Regions from separate parts of the Enterobacter asburiae genome, predicted to be linked through region 1. Evidence: predicted binding sites of a transcription regulator. Region 1 holds the regulator's gene; each other region holds the start of a gene.
What was found. Region 1 encodes Fur, which represses iron uptake genes when iron is present. Its sites were predicted from a motif close to ATAATAATGAGAACNACTATCAA; they were not measured.

Region 1 (5,298 bases):
GCTGCTGACCCAATTCCCGCAGGCTCGCGCCCACGTGATTGCCGGTGCCGGGCACTGGGTGCATGCGGAAAAACCGGACGCTGTGCTGCGCGCCATTCGCCGCTATCTCGCTGATACTGCAAATTGATTAAAAAGAAAGCGACTGGAAGGCTGCGGGCTTCCAGTCGTTGGCGTGCCGTTTTTGGTGATGTATGATGGCGCGCTTATCGCCCGGGCATTAGCAGGGCGGCGTGTTTCCCCCGAAGTCTCAGAATCATGGCCAAAGAACAAACGGACCGTACGACACTAGATCTGTTCGCGAATGAGCGTCGCCCGGGACGACCCAAGACGAATCCGCTTTCGCGTGATGAACAGCTGCGTATCAATAAACGCAACCAGCTTAAACGCGATAAAAATCGTGGGCTTAAGCGTGTCGAACTGAAGCTTAACGCCGACGCCGTCGATGCGCTGAACGAGCTGGCTGACGCGCGAAATATCAGCCGCAGCGAGCTCATTGAAGAGATGTTGATCGCCCAGCTTGAGACGTTACGCAGCCAGGCATAAGTCTGAAAATCCCCTTTATCGCCCTTTTCATGTAGCACAGAGTGCAGTCCTGCGCGATAGCTGTTTCCGCAGGGTTGCCAGTTCTGCTATTATTGCCCTTATCCGTGGCCGAATTGCGCCACCATACTATTAAGTTTCAAGAGGTTATTTTACTCATGGCAATCATCGGCATTTTCTTTGGCAGTGATACCGGCAATACCGAAAATATCGCAAAAAACATTCAAAAACAGCTCGGTAAAGACGTTGCTGATGTGCATGACATCGCCAAGAGCAGCAAAGAAGATCTGGAAGGCTATGACATTCTGCTGCTGGGTATCCCAACCTGGTACTACGGTGAAGCCCAGTGCGACTGGGATGATTTCTTCCCGACGCTGGAAGAAGTGGACTTCAACGGTAAGCTGGTCGCCCTGTTTGGCTGTGGCGATCAGGAAGACTACGCTGAATACTTCTGTGACGCGCTGGGCACCATCCGCGATATCATTGAGCCGAATGGCGCGGTTATCGTAGGCCACTGGCCGACCGCCGGTTACCACTTTGAAGCGTCTAAAGGCCTGGCCGATGACAATCATTTCGTGGGTCTGGCCATCGACGAAGACCGTCAGCCAGAGCTGACTGCAGAGCGCGTAGAGAAATGGGTTAAGCAGATCCGTGAGGAACTGCACCTGGACGATATTCTGAACGCCTGATTTTTATCACGGCGCAGCGGCGGCTGCGCCCGTGCTCCAGGTCAAACCGATTAAATTAATCGCTACAATCTTTTAACTTTTTCGCCCAGACCTGTACAATGTCTCCCTGATAAAATGTGGTTTTCCATTGAGCAAGTTTGTTGGTGATACCCCATTTTTATAAGCATATTTTGCCTGAGACTTGCAGTTTTCATTTAGCCATGGCAGTTCTATAATGAGACGCATTATCCCGGGTGCATTTTCTGTCACTTCCTACAGAAGTGAATCGTTTAGCAACAGGACAGATTCCGCATGACTGACAACAATACCGCATTAAAGAAGGCTGGCCTGAAAGTAACGCTTCCTCGGTTAAAAATCCTTGAAGTGCTTCAGGGTCCAGACAATCACCATGTCAGTGCGGAAGACCTTTATAAACGTCTTATTGACATGGGTGAAGAGATTGGGCTGGCTACCGTCTATCGCGTGCTGAACCAGTTTGATGACGCGGGCATTGTTACCCGTCATAATTTCGAAGGCGGTAAATCTGTTTTCGAACTGACCCAGCAGCAGCACCACGATCACCTGATCTGCCTCGATTGCGGCAAGGTCATTGAATTCAGCGATGATTCCATTGAATCACGCCAGCGTGAAATCGCGGCGCGTCATGGCATCCGCCTGACCAACCACAGCCTGTACCTTTACGGTCACTGCGCTGAAGGCGACTGCCGCGAAGACGACCACGCGCACGACGCGAAATAATCAGTATTCATACTCTGAGCCAGCCGCAAGGTTGGCTTTTTTTTGCCTAAAAAAGCCCGGTAAGCGCAGCGCTTACCGGGCGTAAAGCACTTATTTATTGTTATTGCGTATCTCGTTCCAGATCTTATCGCAACGCTTCGCCACTTCCTGATCGTTACCGGTTTTACGCGCCTGGATACAGGCCTGGTAATCCATGACGCGGACGTTCTCCTGGGTCGCGAACTGCTCGTGCGCTTTCTCTTTCTTCAGCACGTTCAGCACGCTCTGACAGGCTTCAATCTTCTCCGGCGATCCTTCCGCAGTGTTAATGCAGGCGCTATACGCCTCCTTCAGACGGGTGTCCTCTTTCGGCGCCTGCGTCTGAGCGCACGCCACCAGCCCTGATGCCAGCAGCGCGACGATTACGATTTTTTTCATCATGTGCAGTCTCCATACCGGCGGGACTCAGCCCGCCGGTGCGTTCATCAGAAGATGGTGAATGGGGCGATAACCATGAATTTCACGTCACGTTCATCCTGGAAGATGTTGCCGTAACCGCCCGCATAGCTCGGGATATCAGAGTGGTTGTCATACTGGGTGAAGTGCAGTTTGAACATCGTGCCTTTCGCGCGGCCATCCTGCAGGGTATAGATAGCATCGAGGCTGTAGGAAGACTCTTTCAGGCGATAGTTGGGATCGTAGTATGCATCCGGCGTGGCCATATCGGCAGGTTTTGCGTCCCAGGCGTAAGCGTAAGAAGCGCCCACTGCCCAGCCAGGCAGGTTCCAGTTTTTCAGATCATACATTGCGCCGAAGAAGACCGCTTTCTCGCCGTCGGCGTTGAAGTCAGAACGGTTATCCCACCAGATATCAAGACGACCGTTGGAGGAGGCGTAGGTCGGGGTCATACGCTGCAGGAAGTAGCCCTGCTGCCCTTCCGCCTTCACCCATGTGCCTTCCAGACGCAAATCAACCTGACCAACCTTGTAGCCGAAGGTTAACGCCTGCAGCCACGCGGTGCCGTCATAAATGTCGTTGACGCCACCGTTGCTGACCTTGTCGCGCGTACCGTAGAACTGGTAGCTGGTGCTCAGCGGGCTACCCACGACATCGAATTTATAGCTGGCCTTGGCAAAATACTGATCGATATAGCCCTGTGCCTGACCGAATGCCGCTTCAAGCACCAGATCGTTTTTGAAGTCGTACTTCGCGCCCAGCGAGTGCAGGTAATCGACTTTGGTTTTTTTATCGTTCTGGTAGAACTTGTCCATTTCGATGTGCCACGGCGCTTTGTACTCGTTGGTCCACATATAGGAGAAGCTCAACGCGCCCGCATCACCGTAGTCAAAGTTCGCCCCGGCTTCTGCACCCTGATAGGTACCCGGCATAAAGCTCCAGTGCGGTGCTAACAGAGTCTGGCCAGTTGGCTGAATATAACCGCCGCGCGCCCAAACCGGACCGTATTTAAATTTTGCAGCGGCTTTGTAAAGGCTGATACCGCTCTTATCCCCGGACCAGTCTTCTTTATAGGCTTTATTGCTGGAGGAGAAGGCAATTTCGTTCGGGTGCGCGCTGTCGCCGTTTTCCGCCATTTCAATCGCGGTAAACGCAGCAATATCCAGACCGAACATATCCGCGGCATAGCCTGACTGGAAGTCCAGGTTGGCGTTCCAGGTGGAGTGAGAAAGGTTGGTTTTGTATTTGTCTTCGGTGACGTCTTTACGGTCACGTTCACGCTGCCAGTAATAAATACCGCCCGTGAGGGTAGAATCGTCGATGAAGCCTGCCGCTTTCGCCTCTGGTGTCACCACCAGGCCCGACATTGCTGTTACACCGGCAATAGCCAGCGCCAGCGCACTACGTTTGCCACTGAACGTACGCATAGATTATTCCTCTTTGACGAATTAAAACGCCTGAAACGGCGTAAATAAAAAAGACCAAATGGTCAGGGGTAGTTTTAAATACCCTCGAATTAACTACCGTCTTTAGGTTATTTTTCGCGACACGAATTATCAATGCTTTTTAGCGGACAAAAGTCAGGATTATGACGAAGTGCACATAATTGGTAGTGATTTGTAACATTTGCAGAGAGGCGAGCAATGACGGGGAATAATCAGGTATTTCAGTGGCTAGACGTGGGTTCTCTTTCTTTTTTTATCACCTTTTTGATTTTCGTAATGACACAAACTTTTTTTTAAAAAATAAGTAGCACCTCATTGACCTGATATTTTCATGGCGCCTCTTTAAGCCCTGGCTTAATGCCCTGATCGTTAAATAAAAAAACGCCGCATAATGCGGCGTTTGTCTCTCATTGACCAGACCAGCAATATTATTCGCCGATCTTCGTCCAGGTATCACGCAGGCCTACGGTACGGTTAAATACCGGTTTTTCCGCCGTGCTGTAACGGCTGTCCAGGCAGAAGTAGCCTTCACGTTCAAACTGGAACGCTTTGCCCGCTTCAGCGGCTTTCAGAGAAGGCTCCGCATAACCCTGCTTGATTACCAGAGATTCCGGGTTGATGGTCGCCAGGAAATCTTCCGCAGCACCTGGGTTAGGCACGCTGAACAGACGGTCGTACAGACGGATTTCTACCGGCAGCGCGTGGGAAGCGCTCACCCAGTGAATCACGCCTTTCACTTTACGGCCGTCAGCAGGATCTTTGCTCAGAGTCTCTGCATCGTAAGAACAGAAAATGGTGGTGATATTCCCTTCCGCATCTTTCTCTACGCGTTCGGCTTTGATGACGTAGGCATTACGCAGACGCACTTCTTTACCCAGCACCAGACGCTTGTACTGCTTGTTGGCTTCTTCGCGGAAGTCAGCGCGGTCAATCCAGATGTCACCGCTGAACGGCACGTCACGGCTACCCATTTCCGGTTTGTTCGGATGGTTAGGCATGGAGACCAGCTCGCTTTCACCCTGCGGATAGTTTTCGATAACCAGCTTCACCGGGTCGATAACGGCCATCGCGCGCGGGGCGTTTTCGTTGAGATCTTCACGAATGCAGGATTCAAGGGAGGCCATCTCGATGGTGTTGTCCTGCTTGGTCACGCCGATGCGCTTGCAGAACTCACGAATAGAGGCGGCTGTGTAGCCACGACGACGCAGACCGGAGATGGTCGGCATACGCGGGTCATCCCAGCCCTCAACGTGCTTGTCCGTCACCAGCAGGTTCAGCTTACGCTTGGACATCACGGTGTATTCCAGATTCAGACGAGAGAACTCGTACTGGCGCGGATGCACAGGAATGGTGATGTTATCCAGAACCCAGTCGTACAGACGACGGTTGTCCTGGAACTCCAGCGTACACAGGGAGTGCGTAATGCCTTCCAGCGCATCGCTGATGCAGTG
Region 2 (5,298 bases), 1.2 Mb from region 1:
CGTATGGACTGATGAAGAATCTAACCAGACCATCATCGCTGGTATGGGTGAACTGCACCTGGACATCATCGTTGACCGTATGAAGCGTGAATTCAACGTTGAAGCGAACGTGGGTAAACCTCAGGTTGCTTACCGCGAAGCGATTCGTGCGAAAGTTACCGATGTTGAAGGTAAACACGCTAAGCAGTCTGGTGGTCGCGGTCAGTACGGTCACGTTGTGATCGACATGTACCCACTGGAGCCGGGCTCTAACCCGAAAGGTTACGAGTTCATCAACGACATCAAAGGTGGTGTAATTCCTGGCGAATACATCCCAGCCGTTGATAAAGGCATTCAGGAACAGCTGAAAGCGGGCCCTCTGGCTGGCTATCCGGTTGTTGACATGGGTGTTCGTCTGCACTTCGGTTCTTACCACGACGTTGACTCCTCTGAACTGGCGTTTAAACTGGCTGCGTCTATTGCCTTTAAAGAAGGCTTTAAGAAAGCAAAACCAGTTCTGCTTGAGCCAATCATGAAGGTTGAAGTAGAAACTCCTGAAGAGAACACCGGTGACGTTATCGGTGACTTGAGCCGTCGTCGCGGTATGCTGCGTGGTCAGGAATCCGAAGTGACTGGCGTTAAGATCCACGCTGAAGTTCCGCTGTCTGAAATGTTCGGATATGCAACTCAGCTGCGTTCTCTGACCAAAGGTCGTGCATCATACACCATGGAATTCCTGAAGTATGATGATGCGCCTAACAACGTTGCTCAGGCCGTTATTGAAGCCCGTGGTAAGTAATCCACAGGATTAAAACCTAAGTCCCGTGCTCTCTCCACAGGGGAGAGCACTATAGTAAGGAATATAGCCGTGTCTAAAGAAAAATTTGAACGTACAAAACCGCACGTCAACGTTGGTACTATCGGCCACGTTGACCATGGTAAAACTACCCTGACTGCTGCAATCACTACCGTTCTGGCTAAAACCTACGGTGGTTCTGCTCGTGCATTCGACCAGATCGATAACGCACCAGAAGAAAAAGCTCGTGGTATCACCATCAACACTTCCCACGTTGAATATGACACCCCGACTCGCCACTACGCACACGTAGACTGCCCAGGCCACGCCGACTATGTTAAAAACATGATCACCGGTGCTGCGCAGATGGACGGCGCGATCCTGGTTGTTGCTGCGACTGACGGCCCAATGCCTCAGACTCGTGAGCACATCCTGCTGGGTCGTCAGGTAGGCGTTCCTTTCATCATCGTGTTCCTGAACAAATGCGACATGGTTGATGACGAAGAGCTGCTGGAACTGGTAGAGATGGAAGTTCGTGAACTGCTGTCTCAGTACGATTTCCCGGGCGACGATACTCCAATCGTTCGTGGTTCTGCTCTGAAAGCGCTGGAAGGCGACGCAGAGTGGGAAGCGAAAATCATCGAACTGGCTGGCTTCCTGGATTCTTACATCCCAGAACCAGAGCGTGCGATTGACAAGCCATTCCTGCTGCCAATCGAAGACGTATTCTCCATCTCCGGTCGTGGTACCGTTGTTACCGGTCGTGTAGAGCGCGGTATCATCAAAGTTGGCGAAGAAGTTGAAATCGTTGGTATCAAAGAGACTGCGAAGTCTACCTGTACTGGCGTTGAAATGTTCCGCAAACTGCTGGACGAAGGCCGTGCTGGTGAGAACGTTGGTGTTCTGCTGCGTGGTATCAAACGTGAAGAAATCGAACGTGGTCAGGTTCTGGCGAAGCCAGGCTCAATCAAGCCACACACCAAGTTCGAATCTGAAGTGTACATCCTGTCCAAAGACGAAGGCGGCCGTCATACTCCGTTCTTCAAAGGCTACCGTCCACAGTTCTACTTCCGTACAACTGACGTGACCGGTACCATCGAACTGCCAGAAGGCGTTGAGATGGTAATGCCAGGCGACAACATCAAGATGGTTGTGACTCTGATCCACCCAATCGCGATGGACGACGGTCTGCGTTTCGCAATCCGTGAAGGCGGCCGTACCGTTGGCGCGGGCGTTGTTGCTAAAGTTCTGGGCTAATTAATTATCCCTGAATAAAAAAAGGACGCTTCGGCGTCCTTTTTTGTTTTCTGCCGTTCAGGCACTGTCACAAAATTTCGCATTTTTTGCCTGCTCCCGCCCCGTATTGTGGCGCTTGTGCTATTGTAATCATAACCATTCTCACTTACACTTTGCGCATAATTTGAACGGGAGTCTCTATGTACGTTTGTTTATGTAATGGTGTAAGCGACAAGAAAATACGTCAGGCCGTTCGTCAGTTTCAGCCTCAGTCATTTCAGCAGCTACGCAAATTTGTTCCGGTGGGAAATCAATGCGGTAAATGTGTACGTGCTGCGCGAGAGATCATGCAGGACGAATTGATGCAGATCCCGGAATACAAAGAGATCGCGTAAGCGCCCATCTTTTTTTTGACATCCCTGTAGCCCGATCTACGCTTCAATGAGTGGAAGCGGAGGGACTATATAATGAAAGGTGATGTTAAAATCATAAGTTATCTCAATAAATTATTGGGAAATGAGCTTGTCGCAATTAACCAGTACTTTCTTCACGCGAGAATGTTCAAAAACTGGGGGCTTAAACGTTTGAACGACGTTGAGTACCATGAATCGATCGATGAAATGAAGCACGCCGATAAATATATCGAGCGTATTTTATTTCTTGAAGGTATTCCAAACCTGCAGGATCTTGGAAAGCTGGGCATCGGAGAAGATGTCGAAGAGATGCTGCGTTCCGACCTCAGGCTGGAGCTTGAAGGCGCCAAAGATCTCCGTGAAGCTATTGCCTACGCAGACAGCGTACATGACTACGTCAGTCGCGATATGATGATCCAGATCCTGGCCGATGAAGAAGGCCACATTGACTGGCTGGAAACGGAACTGGACCTGATTGCTAAAATCGGCCTGCAGAACTACCTTCAGTCGCAGATTAAAGTGGAAGAGTAACCACCGTCTTCCAGCCTATGCATAAACCCGCTGCTGCCAGAAATGGCCCAAAAGGCAGTGGGTTTTTTAATGCCCCTTTATCAGAGATGAATAACGAAAACACAAGAATGCTAAGTAGCGCCATAAGCGCAGCGAGTAGCGCCAGCGCAGGCAGCACGCACCAGCCATGCCAGGCACCAAGCGCCGCCAGGTATTTTACATCGCCATATCCCATCCCTTCACGCCGGCAGATAAACCGATATCCCCAGTAGATAACGGCAAAGCCGATATATCCCGCCATTGCACCCACCACCGCACTCGGCAGAAAATCAGGATGGATACAGAGCTGAAAGAGCAGGCCCGTCCAGAGTAGCGGGCAGAGAAATTTATCGGGAAGCAGTCCGTAGCGAATATCTGCATGGACAAGAAAGGCCGTCAGCGAAAAATAGCTCAGCAAAAAGGGGAGGGTGGTTAACATGGAAATGGCCTCAAAAGGGTTTGAGCGCATACTCGTTATAATCGGCCTGGCCGGCAATCGACAAAAACGACAATTGCGTAGGGGCTCGAGACAAAGCATTGAGAAGGGATACATTGCGTAAAAAGTTGCGTGCCCTTACGCATACTGCACCTCAGGCGCTTAATTTCTAAACGGCACTTGCGTCTTGCCCAGATTTACGTATAATGCGCGGGCTTGTCGTAATTGACGGCGGGTTCAATCTGAACCAGAGTAGCTCACTTTGTTACTCAACAATGCTCCCAATTGGGGAGCTACGTAAGAACGGTTACACTCTCCCATCAATCGTAATGGGTTTGAGGAGTAATCATTTTCGTTTATAAAATAATTGGAGCTCTGGTCTCATGCAGAACCAAAGAATCCGTATCCGCCTTAAAGCGTTTGATCATCGTCTGATCGATCAATCAACCGCGGAAATCGTCGAGACTGCTAAGCGCACTGGTGCGCAAGTCCGTGGTCCGATCCCGCTGCCGACCCGCAAAGAGCGCTTCACCGTTCTGATCTCCCCGCACGTCAACAAAGACGCGCGCGATCAGTACGAAATCCGCACTCACAAGCGTCTGGTTGACATCGTTGAGCCAACTGAGAAAACCGTTGATGCTCTGATGCGTCTGGATCTGGCTGCCGGTGTAGACGTGCAGATCAGCCTGGGTTAATCAGGTCATCGAGCGATTGAGAGGTTGATACAATGATTGGTTTAGTCGGTAAAAAAGTGGGCATGACCCGCATCTTCACTGAAGATGGCGTTTCAATCCCAGTAACCGTAATCGAAGTTGAAGCAAACCGCGTTACCCAGGTTAAAGATCTGGCTAACGATGGCTACCGCGCTGTTCAGGTGACCACTGGTGCTAAAAAAGCTAACCGTGTAACCAAACCAGAAGCGGGTCACTTCGCTAAAGCTGGCGTAGAAGCTGGCCGTGGTCTGTGGGAATTCCGTCTTGCTGAAGGCGAAGAGTTCACCGTAGGTCAGGACATTAGCGTTGAGCTGTTTGCTGACGTTAAAAAAGTTGACGTAACCGGTACCTCTAAAGGTAAAGGTTTTGCTGGTACTGTTAAGCGCTGGAACTTCCGTACCCAGGACGCTACCCACGGTAACTCCTTGTCTCACCGCGTTCCGGGTTCTATCGGTCAGAACCAGACTCCGGGCAAAGTGTTCAAAGGCAAGAAAATGGCAGGTCAGCTGGGTAACGAACGTGTGACCGTTCAGAGCCTGGACGTAGTACGTGTTGACGCTGAGCGCAACCTGCTGCTGGTTAAAGGTGCAGTTCCGGGTGCAACCGGTAGCGACCTGATCGTTAAACCAGCTGTGAAGGCGTAAGGGGATAGCAATGGAATTAGTATTGAAAGACGCGCAGAGCGCGCTGACTGTTTCCGAAACTACCTTCGGTCGTGATTTCAACGAAGCGCTGGTTCACCAGGTTGTAGTTGCTTATGCAGCTGGTGCTCGTCAGGGTACTCGTGCTCAGAAGACTCGTGCTGAAGTAACTGGTTCTGGCAAAAAGCCATGGCGCCAGAAAGGTACCGGCCGTGCGCGTTCAGGTTCTATCAAGAGCCCGATCTGGCGTTCAGGTGGCGTGACCTTCGCTGCGCGTCCACAGGACCACAGTCAAAAAGTTAACAAAAAGATGTACCGCGGCGCGCTGAAAAGCATCCTGTCCGAACTGGTACGTCAGGATCGTCTGATCGTTGTCGAGAAGTTCTCTGTTGAAGCGCCTAAAACTAAGCTGCTGGCACAGAAACTGAAAGACATGGCTCTGGAAGATGTGCTGATCATCACCGGTGAGCTGGACGAGAACCTGTTCCTGGCCGCACGTAACCTGCACAAGGTTGACGTACGCGATGCGACTGGT
Region 3 (5,298 bases), 1.5 Mb from region 1:
CGTTCTTGTCCAGCTGGTCGATAGCCCCGCCGCCGACAGCAGGCGATGATACTGCTCGTCATCAAACGGCATATGCCAGGCAATGGCGCAGGCGTCATAAACAGACACATCGCTCAGGCGCGACGCCAGTTCAAGCGGCGCGTCCGCTGAAACCTGTCCCGCCAGCACCACGCGATACAGCCAGCCGGTTTTACCCGCTTTTTGCAGCTGGGCAGACATATCCTGAATGCCGAAGTGGTAGTTGAGCTTGAAGCACGGCGAGCGTGGCTGCGTCACCTGAATCAGGGCATCGCCCCAGCGGTAGATATCACCAATAAACACGTTCTTTTCGGTGAGCCCTTCGGTGGAGAGATTCTCGCCAAACGCGGGGGCGACGAAGAGGTCTGTCTGCTCGGGGAATTCGGTTTTCCAGTGCTGATAGTGTTCACGCGGGTAGTGGCACAACGCGCGATCGGGCCCGCCGTGGATTTTCTTTTCGGCCTGCTCGTCACCCGCAAGCCCGAGGTCGGTTAACGTCAACTCACCGTCGACCTGAATTTTGGCGATGGCACTCGGGCGGCTGCCATCGTACTCCCTTACCTTGCCTGTAAACACGTTCACCGGGTAATGCATTGCTGCCTCCATTACGCAGATACAAAAAAAGCGAGTCATAAGACTCGCTTCTCACAGGCGTCTATGCAACCTTATTTTTTAGCGGCGAAACGTGCTGCTGCTTCGTCCCAGTTCACCACGTCCCAGAAGGCTTTGATGTAGTCCGGACGACGGTTCTGGAATTTCAGGTAGTAAGCGTGTTCCCAAACGTCCAGACCCAGGATTGGGAAGCCGGATGCGCCAGAAATTGCTTCACCCATCAGCGGGGAGTCCTGGTTAGCAGTAGAAACCACCGCCAGCTTGTCGCCTTTCAGAACCAGCCACGCCCAGCCAGAGCCAAAACGGGTTGCAGCGGCTTTTTCGAATTCCGCTTTGAAGTTGTCAACAGAGCCGAAGTCGCGCTCGATAGCCGCTTTCAGGTCGCCCTGAAGGGTGGTACCGGTCTTCAGGCCTTTCCAGAACAGGCTGTGGTTAGCGTGGCCGCCAGCGTTGTTACGCAGAACGGTTTTCTTGTCCGCTGGCAGCTGGTCCAGCTTGGTGATCAGCTCTTCAGCAGACAGGTTAGCGAACTCTGGCAGGCTTTCCAGCGCGGCGTTCGCGTTGTTCACATAGGTCTGGTGGTGTTTAGTGTGATGGATTTCCATCGTCTGCTTGTCGAAATGCGGTTCCAGTGCGTCGTAGGCATACGGCAGGGATGGCAGTGTATAACTCATAATCCTCTCCATTATTGTCGGGCGGCACAGCTGTTAATGCCGCGTAAGCAGTTGGTTCATTATAGTTAATTAAATGATATTGAAAATGATTATCAATGCCGTAGTTTTTATAAGGTTATTCGCATTCTGACAAAAGCCAAAATGGGTAATTCACTCAGGAGGTTAACGGAAGATGCTGCCGCGATGATGGCAGCATTGTCGGGTTAGTTTTGTTCCGCCACCAGCAGCGCGTGCGTATCCGGCTCCAGCGCCTTAAAGATATGCGGCAGATCGGCGGGATAACAGATGTAATCTCCCGGGCCGAGTTCTTCGGCCGCGTCGATCAGGCCCACTAACGCGCGCCCCTGCGTCACAATAATATGTTCAACGGACCCCGGCGGATGCGGCTGGGAAATGCGGTCTGCGCCCGGCTGGGTCATCAGAAGATAGACATCGCGGCGCGCGCCGGGAGGGCATGCGGCCAGCAAAATGGCTTCATAATTGGCCTGTCCGGCGACCACTTTCGTCCCTTCACCACGGCGGATCACCTGAGTGGTAGGCTGCTGTGGTTCAAGCAGGCGGGCGAAAGGTATATCCAGCGCCACGCAAAGCGACCACAGCGTTTCCAGGCTAGGGTTACCGTTACCGGACTCAAGCTGAGAAAGCGTAGATTTAGCGATCCCGGCACGGCGAGCGATTTCCGCCAGTGAAAGCCCGGTTCGCAGGCGTTCCCGCACCAGACTTTTAGCGATCAGGCTGATTGGCTGCGTCATATAACGGCCTCTTTTTTCTATAAACCGAACGAATCGTTCATCTTGAAAAACACTTCTGTTGCGTTCATTATAATGGATACACGTTCGATATGGCTAAAAATGTATGAAGCATCATCTCTCTTGCCTGAAAGGCGACACCATAAAAGCAATCATCCTGGTCTGCCTCGCGGTCGGCGTGGTCGGGATGTCATACGGCTCGCTGGCGATTGCCTACGGTTTCCCGGTCTGGGTACCGTTTGTACTCTCCATCACCGTACTCGCGGGCGCGTCAGAGTTTATGTTTATCGGCATTGTGGCAAGCGGCGGTAACCCGCTGGCGGCCGCGGCCGCGGGGTTGCTGGTCAACGCGCGGCACGTGCCGTTTGGCGTGACGGTGCGTGAACTGGTGGGCAAACGCGGCCTGAGCCTGTTGGGCTGCCACATCATGAACGACGAAAGCGTGGTCTTTGGCCTGTCGCAAAAAACGCCCGAACAGCGCAAAGCGGCGTACTGGCTATGTGGTTTAGGCGTGGCGATTGTCTGGCCGCTGGGGGCCCTGCTGGGCGCCATGGTCGGCAAGCTGCTGCCGGACCCGGAAACCATCGGGCTGGATGCGGTATTCCCGGCCATATTGCTGGCGCTGGTGGTTCCCGCGTTTAAAAACCGTACCACGCTGATCCGCGCCTGCAGCGGCGCCGTTGTGTCGCTGGCCGCCGTGCCGTTTGCTCCGGTGGGATTACCGGTGCTGCTCTCTTTACTGGGTCTCGCTGCGAGGAAAAAATAATGGGAAATATGACGTTTTTTATTCTCGGCATCGCCATTTTGTCTGCGGGAACGTATCTGATGCGTCTTGGCGGGGCGAAACTGGGCAGCAGGCTGGCATTGTCAGAGCGTTCACAGGCGCTGCTGTCAGATGCGGCAACGGTATTGCTGTTTTCCGTGGCGCTGGCGACCACGTTTTATGAAGGTGACCACTTTGCCGGCATGGCGCGCGTGCTGGGCGTGGCGTTTGCGGTATTTCTGGCCTGGCGGAAGATGCCGTTAATTGTGGTGATCGTGGCGGCGGCAGTCGTAACCGCGCTGCTGCGCGTGGCGGGCATAAACTAAAAAAGCGCCCCGGGGGCGCTCTTTCGACGGTGTTACAGCTTATTTAGTCAGTTCAGCAGTCATGTGTACGCGGTTACCTGAAAACGCCTGGGTAATTTTGTAAGATGATGCCCCAGCATCCTGAGCCTGAGCCGCGATTTTAGCTTCTGCGCCATCAATGGTTGACGCGGTTGCGGTCACGGTCTGTGCAGCGAAAGAACCGAAAGAAGTAGCCAGAGCGATTACAGCGACAAAAGTTTTGATGCTATTCATAATATAAACCCTTTCATTAAGTTGTTTAGGTAAGGCACCGTGCCTTGATGAGATAAATACTAGACCTCATCATGAACAACTAAAAGCGGAAGGATTTGCTATTATCATTCAAAATTATTGATTAACTATTAACCGCTGCGGATGGGTATAAATCGTCGCCCTTCCCGGCTTGCAGAAGCCCACCAGCGTCAGGTTGCAACGCTCCGCCACCTCCACCGCCAGCGTGGTCGCCGCCGATACCGCAAACAGAATTTCCACACCGCACATCGCCGATTTTTGCACCATCTCATAGCTAGCGCGGCTGGAAACGAGTGCCGCCCCCTGCTTCCAGACGTCACTTTCACGCGCACGGCGACCAAGCAGCTTATCCAGGGCCACGTGGCGGCCAACGTCCTCATGCCCACCGGCAATATCCCCCGACGGCAACACCCATGCCGCCGCGTGCGTGCAGCCGCTCAGCTGGCCGATGGGCTGTACATCGTTCAGATGCTCGAGCGCATGGTCGAGGCGAGCCAGATCAAAGGTCTGAGTAAACGGCAGTGGCGCAACGGGTTTGCCAATATCATTGAGTTGCTCAACGCCACAGACGCCGCAGCCGGTACGCCCGGCCAGCGCGCGGCGGCGCTCTTTCAGCCCCATAAAGCGGCGGCTGGAGAGTTCGATTTGCACTTCAAGGCCGTTGCAAGCCTGCACCACGTCCATGCCGTAGATCTCCTGCGGATGGTCAATGATGCCTTCCGAGAGGGAAAAACCGATGGCGAACAGTTCGAGATCTTTCGGCGAAGCCATCATCACCACGTGCGAGATGCCGTTGTAAACGAGCGCAACGGGCACCTCTTCCGCCAGAAAATCCGGCGTGGCATGGGTAATGTGGGGCGGTCTGTGTACCGACAGTTCCACAATGCCCGCAGGCAGGGGTGACGAGTGGGGAGCACGGTTTTGTTTAGACACAGCGGTATTCCTGAACAACCACGGAGGTGAGCCTGCTATTGCATCACAAACAACAGGGCTTACGCATAGTATGGATCAACTTTTCAGCATCAAGTTTACCTACTCACTTGTGAGAGGTACAACAAAACGCGTGCTACACCCCTTTAACATGCGGGGTTAATAATGTGATTAATATCACACTTTATAGTCAACAGGGTGATAATACGTTCACTTTGTATTAACGCCATTAGAACAGCTGTACCGACATTGTGGTATTCTGATGATATCCCTCGTGGAATTGAGGGATTAACGCAAATTTTTCTCCTTTGCGGTCAATTCTCAACCGCGAAGTTAAAACTACATATGTAAGCAATGTCGAAACAAGGAGTGACCCATGCAGGTCAGCAGAAGGCAGTTCTTTAAGATCTGCGCTGGCGGTATGGCAGGCACCACGGCAGCGGCACTGGGCTTTGCGCCCGGCGTAGCGCTGGCGGAAACGCGGCAGTATAAACTGCTGCGCACCCGTGAAACCCGTAATACCTGTACGTACTGCTCTGTCGGTTGCGGGCTGTTGATGTATAGCCTCGGCGACGGTGCTAAAAACGCCAAAGCGTCTATTTTCCATATCGAAGGCGACCCCGATCATCCGGTCAACCGCGGCGCATTGTGCCCGAAAGGGGCCGGTCTGGTGGACTTTATCCACTCCGAAAGCCGCCTCAAATTCCCTGAATATCGCGCGCCTGGCTCCGATAAATGGCAGCAAATCAGCTGGGAAGAGGCGTTCGACCGCATCGCAAAACACATTAAAGAAGACCGCGATGCCAACTTTGTTGAGAAGAACGCCGACGGCGTTACGGTCAACCGCTGGCTCTCCACCGGGATGCTGTGCGCTTCTGCTTCCAGCAACGAAACCGGATATTTAACCCAGAAATTTACGCGCGCACTCGGTATGCTCGCGGTCGACAACCAGGCGC

Region 2: bfd (bacterioferritin-associated ferredoxin) is a predicted target of Fur. The motif match lies at 2,155-2,177, and genes of this name have one in related genera.
Region 3: sodA (superoxide dismutase [Mn]) is a predicted target of Fur. The motif match lies at 1,378-1,400, and genes of this name have one in related genera.

Annotation. Positions count from the first base shown of each region.
Region 1 covers NZ_CP011863.1:399,684-404,981, reverse strand. The annotation lists gene ybfF (esterase) at 1-127, shown strand, start outside; gene ybfE (LexA regulated protein) at 256-543, shown strand; gene fldA (flavodoxin FldA) at 699-1,229, shown strand; gene fur (ferric iron uptake transcriptional regulator) at 1,521-1,967, shown strand; gene chiQ (ChiQ/YbfN family lipoprotein) at 2,058-2,384, opposite strand; gene chiP (chitoporin ChiP) at 2,432-3,829, opposite strand; gene glnS (glutamine--tRNA ligase) at 4,276-5,298, opposite strand, start outside.
Region 2 covers NZ_CP011863.1:3,940,224-3,945,521, forward strand. The annotation lists gene fusA (elongation factor G) at 1-778, shown strand, start outside; gene tuf (elongation factor Tu) at 848-2,032, shown strand; gene bfd (bacterioferritin-associated ferredoxin) at 2,212-2,406, shown strand; gene bfr (bacterioferritin) at 2,479-2,955, shown strand; gene ACJ69_RS19000 (prepilin peptidase) at 2,939-3,412, opposite strand; gene rpsJ (30S ribosomal protein S10) at 3,793-4,104, shown strand; gene rplC (50S ribosomal protein L3) at 4,137-4,766, shown strand; gene rplD (50S ribosomal protein L4) at 4,777-5,298, shown strand, end outside.
Region 3 covers NZ_CP011863.1:3,621,597-3,626,894, reverse strand. The annotation lists gene yiiM (6-hydroxyaminopurine reductase) at 1-612, opposite strand, end outside; gene sodA (superoxide dismutase [Mn]) at 684-1,304, opposite strand; gene ACJ69_RS17525 (helix-turn-helix domain-containing protein) at 1,508-2,056, opposite strand; gene ACJ69_RS17520 (AzlC family ABC transporter permease) at 2,160-2,819, shown strand; gene ACJ69_RS17515 (AzlD domain-containing protein) at 2,819-3,142, shown strand; gene ACJ69_RS17510 (YdgH/BhsA/McbA family protein) at 3,182-3,394, opposite strand; gene fdhD (formate dehydrogenase accessory sulfurtransferase FdhD) at 3,509-4,345, opposite strand; gene fdnG (formate dehydrogenase-N subunit alpha) at 4,719-5,298, shown strand, end outside.